Magnetococcus sp. PR-3: one gene and its partner. The protein of the gene in region 1 interacts with the protein of each later gene in a pairwise test. Links are inferred from orthologs where the notes say so. Each region holds a gene or a part of one and is shown in the gene's direction. Other genes may lie near its edges.

The links.
Region 2: the proteins of uvrA (region 1) and uvrB interact in binary tests that used the Escherichia coli proteins (3 or more experiments, as listed by UniProt). The link is inferred for Magnetococcus sp. PR-3 from one-to-one orthologs.

Annotation. Positions count from the first base shown.
Region 1 is NZ_JBAHUQ010000002.1:262,797-266,464, reverse strand. Bases 129-3,471 are described here. They hold uvrA (excinuclease ABC subunit UvrA), read left to right. Parts: upstream 129-433; coding sequence 434-3,271; downstream 3,272-3,471. Other genes in these bases: V5T57_RS02695 (hypothetical protein), read right to left, coding at 3,346-3,471; V5T57_RS02705 (precorrin-2 dehydrogenase/sirohydrochlorin ferrochelatase family protein), read right to left, coding at 129-386. Also shown: more of V5T57_RS02705, read right to left, coding at 1-128; more of V5T57_RS02695, read right to left, coding at 3,472-3,668. UniProt on the Escherichia coli protein: The UvrABC repair system catalyzes the recognition and processing of DNA lesions. UvrA is an ATPase and a DNA-binding protein. A damage recognition complex composed of 2 UvrA and 2 UvrB subunits scans DNA for abnormalities.
Region 2 is NZ_JBAHUQ010000004.1:78,594-81,870, forward strand. Bases 308-3,259 are described here. They hold uvrB (excinuclease ABC subunit UvrB), read left to right. Parts: upstream 308-742; coding sequence 743-2,776; downstream 2,777-3,259. Other genes in these bases: V5T57_RS04335 (pyridoxal phosphate-dependent aminotransferase), read right to left, coding at 308-638; V5T57_RS04345 (chemotaxis protein CheD), read right to left, coding at 2,851-3,259. Outside these bases: more of V5T57_RS04335, read right to left, coding at 1-307; more of V5T57_RS04345, read right to left, coding at 3,260-3,277. UniProt on the Escherichia coli protein: The UvrABC repair system catalyzes the recognition and processing of DNA lesions. A damage recognition complex composed of 2 UvrA and 2 UvrB subunits scans DNA for abnormalities.

The DNA of each region.
Region 1 (3,668 bases):
GTGCTGACACCAACCGTTACATCACCCCGTCGCACCACCGCTGGTACAATAAAGCCACTGACCTCAGGACCATCAGCAGAGTTGCATAATAGACCCTTCTGGGCGCACAATAGTGCGATTTGCCGGTTACGTTCGGCCTCTCCAGTGGCGGCGAAGACCAGTGCCCAGGGTTGTTCTAAGATCTTCGGATCAAACGCTTGTGCTAGGTGGGTGACTAAACCAGTTTGTACATGCGTGGTCATATCTGCACAGATCTGTGGGGCCATAACAGTCAGCTGGGCACCACTGGGCAATAAGCTACGCAGTTTACGCTGGGCCACTTTGCCACCGCCAATGACCAATACCGGGCGACCGGTTAAAATTAGTTCTGCCATATAGTGGGCCATGATCTCTCCTTATGGGGATGGTATGGCGTTAAGGAATATCTGAAGCAATGTCCGAAGAAAAGAAGATCATCATCCGTGGTGCCCGGGAACACAACCTGAAAAACATCAACCTGGAGATGCCCCGTAATGCCCTTACGGTGATTACCGGTGTTTCAGGCTCGGGTAAATCCTCTCTAGCTTTTGATACCCTTTCTGCAGAAGGGCAACGACGCTATGTAGAGTCGCTTTCGGCCTATGCACGCCAGTTCTTGAGTCTACAGAACAAACCGGATGTGGATGCCATTGAGGGGTTAGCCCCCAGTATCTCTATTGAGCAAAAATCCACGTCTAAAAATCCCCGCTCCACGGTGGGGACCGTGACCGAGATCTATGATTACCTGCGCCTGCTCTATGCCCGTGTGGGTCGCCCCTATTGCTACGGTTGTGGTCGACCAATTGAAAGTCAAACCATCAGCCAAATGGTTGATGCGGTTATGGGGCTGCCAGAACGGACCCGTTTGCTGCTACTCGCACCCATTGTACGGGGACGTAAAGGGGAGTACAAAAAAGAGCTGTTAGAGCTACAAAAACAGGGCTTTACACGAGTTGTAATCGATGGTGAGACCTATGATCTAGGGGATACACCAACCCTGAATAAAAAGGTAAAACACACCATTGAGGTGTTGGTGGATCGTCTGGTTGTGAAGACAGGTATTCAAACCCGGATGGCTGACTCACTGGAAACAGCATTGCGTTTGACCGATGGCATCGCACGGGTAGAGACGGTGGGTGAGGAGAAGAAGGATTGGCTTTTTTCAGAGAAAAATGCCTGCATTCACTGCAATATCTCCTATCCGGAGATTGAGCCACGTCTCTTCTCCTTCAACAACCCTTTTGGTGCATGCCCCAGTTGTGATGGTTTGGGAACACAAGAGTTTTTTGATCCTGAACTGATTGTACCCAACCCTGATCTTTCTATGCGTGAAGGTGCCATTGCGCCATGGGCCAAACCTACCCAGCGTATTGCGCAGGAGTCACTCTATACCTTGGCGGAACACTTTGGGGTGGATGTCAACTTGGCTTGGAAGGATTTGCCGGAAACCTTTAAAGATATTGTGCTCTACGGTTCTGGGGAAGAGAAGGTTAAATTCCGTTGGAAGGGCTTCCGGCGGGCCCGTACGGTGCATCGCCCTTGGGAAGGGGTAGCCCATACCCTGGAACGTCGGTATTTAGAAACACAATCTGAAGATCAACGTGAGCAATATCGCCAGTATCGTAATGCCACCCCCTGTACAGCCTGTGAAGGGCAACGACTCCGTAAAGAGGCCCTCCACGTTAAAGTGGGGTCTGAGAATTTGGCGGGCTTTACGGCCTTACCCCTACGAGAGGCCCAACGCTACACCGAAGATCTGGATCTGACACCAAGAGAACGGGCCATTGCCGAACGTATTCTAAAAGAGGTCACAGACCGGTTAAACTTCCTTATTGCCGTGGGGTTGGACTATCTAACCCTGGATCGAACCGCTTCAACCCTATCGGGGGGGGAGAGTCAGCGTATACGTTTGGCCAACCAAATTGGTTCCGGCTTGGTGGGCGTACTCTATATTTTGGATGAGCCCTCCATCGGTTTGCATCAACGTGATAACCAACGACTGTTGGATACCCTGGTACGTTTAAGGGATTTGGGCAACACCGTGGTTGTTGTGGAGCATGATGAAGATGCCATTCGTACCGCAGACTATGTGGTCGATATGGGCCCCGGTGCTGGTGAACATGGGGGGCAGATTGTCGCGGCGGGTACGCCCCAAGAGATTATGGACCATGCTGATTCCCTGACCGGCCACTATCTTAATGGTATACGCACCATCCCTGTGCCCGAGCAGCGGCGCCAGGTGGATCGCACACGACAGATCACCCTGGAGAAAGTGGCAACCCACAACTTGCAAGAGGTAACCACCCATATACCTGTTGGTTTGTTGACCTGTATTACCGGTGTCTCTGGATCGGGAAAATCCTCTTTGGTGTTGGATACCCTCTATCCTGCCCTGGCCCAACGTCTGCACAATGCCAAGGTCACCAGTGGTCTTTTTGAGTCCATTGAAGGGCTCGATCAACTGGATAAAGTGATCCATATGGATCAAACGCCTATTGGCCGTACACCGCGTTCTAACCCTGCCACCTATACCGGTTTGTTTACCCCCATACGTGAACTGATGGCTGCGACGGAAGAGGCCCGAGCCCGTGGTTATAAATCGGGTCGTTTCAGCTTTAATGTCAAAGGGGGGCGGTGCGAGGCCTGCTCAGGAGATGGGTTGGTTAAAATTGAGATGCACTTTCTGCCAGATATCTTTGTTGAGTGTGATGTCTGCCATGGGGCCCGATACAATCGGGAAACCCTGGAGGTTCACTACAAGGGTAAGAACATTGCAGAAGTGCTCAATATGACCATTGATGAGGCTTTGGAATTTTTTCAGGCTCATCCCCCCATTCGTAGCCGCTTACAGACATTGATGGATGTGGGATTGAGCTATATGCGTTTGGGTCAGTCCGCAACAACGCTCTCTGGGGGTGAAGCACAACGGGTTAAGATCGCCCGTGAACTCTCTAAACGTTCCACCGGTAAAACACTCTATATCCTGGATGAACCAACCACCGGCTTACATTTTGATGATATCCGAAAATTGGTTGAGGTGCTGCAACGCTTGGTTGAAGCAGGCAATACTGTGGTTGTGATTGAACACAACCTGGATGTGATCAAAACCGCAGACTGGATTATTGACCTTGGCCCGGAGGGGGGTAGCCATGGTGGGCGGATCCTTATTGAGGGGCAGCCTGAACAGGTTGCCGCCTGTGAAGACTCCTGGACAGGGCGCTACCTAAAACCCTTTTTGGCTGATGTCTCATAATCCTTTTACCTGCTCTGAACCTTTAGGCATTGGCCAGCTAGGGGGGCATCGTCAACAGCAGCCCTGTACACCCTTTATGCCTGATGAATAACCAGTTGGGTATAGGGTATCTTCCAACCTTGCTCAATGGCACGCTCAACGGCCAGTTGTTGTAAATCGCGATAGGTATGGGGGTAGTATTGGGCAGCCTGACCTGTAAACTGCGCAAAGATGCGGTAATCCAGGGAGGAGTCGGCAGCACGGTCAAAGTGTACGGAGAGATCTAAAAAGGCTTCGCCATAACGTGCCTGCAAGCCCTGGCGTACACTCTGGGCCAGTTGTCGGGGAATATCCGTGGTGCTGGTGGTGAGATGTTGATAGTCCACCCCAAACCGGGTTTCTACCCCAAACCCTTTGG
Region 2 (3,277 bases), on another replicon or contig:
TCATAGACAATTTTTTCATAGATGTCGTCACTGATCACCCAGACATGAGGATGCTTACGCAGAACCTCCGCAATGGCTTTCAGCTCGGCAATACTATAGGCATTGCCTGTGGGGTTGGAAGGGGAGTTGATCACCACAAATTTGGTGCGTGAGGTGATGGCACCTTCCAGCTCAGCTGGGGTTAGTTTAAAGCCATTGCTCTCTTGGGTGTTGACGATGACAGGCGTACCATCGGCCAGCAATGTCATGTCAGGGTAGGAGACCCAATAAGGGGCTGGAATGATAACCTCATCCCCTTCATTCAGCGTAGCTTGTGCCAAATTGAAGAAGGCTTGTTTACCACCCACGGTAACCACGGTGTTATCCGCAGTGTAGTCACAGCCTGTCTCATCCACATATTTTTTGGCGATGGCGGTGCGCAGCTCTGGCATGCCTGCAACGGCGACATATTTGGTGTAGCCTTCATTCAAGGCTTCGATAGCCGCTTGTTTAATGTGATCGGGCGTGTCAAAGTCGGGCTCGCCGGAACCGAGGCCAATAACATCACGTCCGGCTGCCTTAAGCTCTTTGGCCTTGGCAGTTACTGCCAATGTCGCAGAGGGTTTAACCTTGGCAACACGATTCGACAAAATACCCATGATTCACGAAACTCCTATACGTTATAAGAAGATGACCCGCCCTTTATACGCTTACTGTCATGCGCTTTCAACACCCATGTTGGTAACAGAAGTGGAGCTTTCCCATGCGTGCTGATCTTGCTCGCTTTGATCTGGTTTCTGAGTATGAACCCCAGGGGGATCAGCCACAGGCGATTGAACAGCTTGTGGATGGTTTGGAAGAAAACCTAAAAGATCAGGTTCTGCTTGGGGTTACCGGTTCTGGTAAGACCTTTACCATGGCCAATGTTATCGAGCGCTCTGGCCGCCCCGCAATCATTTTGGCCCACAACAAAACCCTGGCGGGGCAGTTGTATGGCGAGATGAAAGCCTTTTTTCCAAATAATGCGGTGGAATATTTTGTCTCTTATTATGACTACTACCAGCCTGAAGCCTATGTCCCCCGTACCGATACCTTCATTGAGAAGGATAGCTCCATCAATGAACAGATTGACCGTATGCGCCATGCTGCAACCCGTGCCCTGCTTACCCGGCGGGATGTCATCATTGTCGCGTCGGTCTCCTGTATTTACGGTTTAGGTTCGCCAGAGTCTTATGAAGCGATGTCTTTGGAGCTGGAGGTGGACCAGGAGATCGAGCAACGTGAGATCATTCGTAAGCTGGTGGCCATGCAGTATCAGCGCAATGATATCGATTTTCAGCGGGGTACTTTCCGGGTTCGGGGGGATACCCTTGAAATTTTTCCTGCCCATGAGGATGCCCGTGCGATCCGGGTTGAGCTGTTTGGGGATTTGGTGGATCGTATCAGTGAAGTCGATCCATTAACGGGGGAGAACTATGGCGCGGCGCCCAGTGCGGCATTTTTTCCGGCCAGTCACTATGTGACCCAGCGTTCCACCATCGTACAAGCTCTGGAGGGCATTAAAACAGAGCTTAAAAGTCGGTTGGAGGATTTCCACAAACATGGCCACTTACTGGAAGCCCAGCGTCTGGAAAACCGAACCCGCCAGGATCTGGAAATGTTGCAGGAGTTGGGTTACTGCACAGGTATTGAGAACTACAGCCGCTTTTTAACCGGACGCAAACCTGGCGCACCCCCGCCCACACTGTTTGAATATCTCCCTGAAGATGCGTTGCTGTTTGTGGATGAGAGTCATGTGACCATCTCACAGGTACGGGCAATGTATCGGGGGGACCGTTCACGAAAAAGCACCTTGGTGGAGTATGGGTTCCGTCTACCTTCGGCCATGGATAACCGTCCTTTACAATTTGAAGAGTGGGAGGATATGCGTCCCCACACCATTCATGTCTCCGCGACCCCAGCTCAATGGGAACTGGACCAGGCCGATGGACGGGTGGTTGAGCAGATTATTCGTCCTACGGGTCTGATCGATCCTGAGGTTGAAATACGGCCTGTGGAGCATCAAGTTGATGATCTGATCCATGAGATCAAAAAGGTTATTACCCATGGTCATCGTATTCTGGCCACCACCTTAACCAAGCGTATGGCGGAAGATTTAACCGACTATTTGGTGGATCTGGATATCAAAGTGCGTTATCTGCACTCGGATATCGATACCATTGAGCGTATGGAAATTATTCGTGATCTACGCTTGGGTGAGTTTGATGTGTTGATTGGTATTAACCTGTTACGGGAGGGGCTGGATATTCCTGAGGTGGGTTTGGTGGCGATCTTAGATGCTGATAAAGAGGGCTTTTTGCGTTCAGAAACCTCCTTGGTACAGACCATTGGCCGGGCGGCCCGAAACGTGGACGGTCGGGTCATCCTTTATGCCGATAAGCGAACCGGTTCAATCGAACGGGCGTTGGCGGAGACGGATCGGCGCCGGGCCATACAGATCCGCTACAATGAAGAGCATGGCATTATACCCCAGTCCGTTCGACGTGAGGTGTCGGATGTTATGGGAGAGATGATGGAGACGGGCTCGGCATCTGGTGCCAAAGGGCGGGGGAAAAAGGGGAAAGGTCAGGCCAAGTCCCAAGTGGATCGTATGCAACCCCTGGCTGGAAAAGCGTTGGAAAAACGCATTAAAGAGCTGGAAAAAGAGATGCATGATGCCGCTTCAGATCTGAACTTTGAACAGGCGGCTCTCTTCCGTGATCAAATCCTTGAACTGGAGAAAACGGCACTGCTGTAACGAAGGTACTGACCTATGGGGCCGATTAGGTGGGCTGAAGTCGCCGAGTTATGGGTCAAAATAGGGTGGTGACCTTAGCTCTGTTCGTTGGGCAGCATGCCGCCACGCTTCATGAAAACTTCTCCGGTTTTGGTATCAAAGAGTAGGGTGCGGCTCTGGCTGCCACCGACATCTGAGCTCACCAGATGCAGGCCTTCAAGGTTAAGAATATCCATGGCTGTCTGTATGTTGCGCAACCCAACCGTAATTAAGCTGGGGCCTGCTTTTTTATCAAACATATTGGAGCCGCCAAAAAGTTTGGCCTCCACATTTTCATCCTTAAAGCCCATCTCACGGAACAGTCGGATCATAAAGGTCAGGGTACTATCCATGTAGTGGGTGTCGTCATCCCGAAGTAGGGTTGCGGCATCCAGATCATGCCCACAGTTGGGTAACCGTGCATGGCAGATGGCCCCCATGGGGCGAGGACCCTTATGGTAAAGCGTGACAGAGACACAAGAG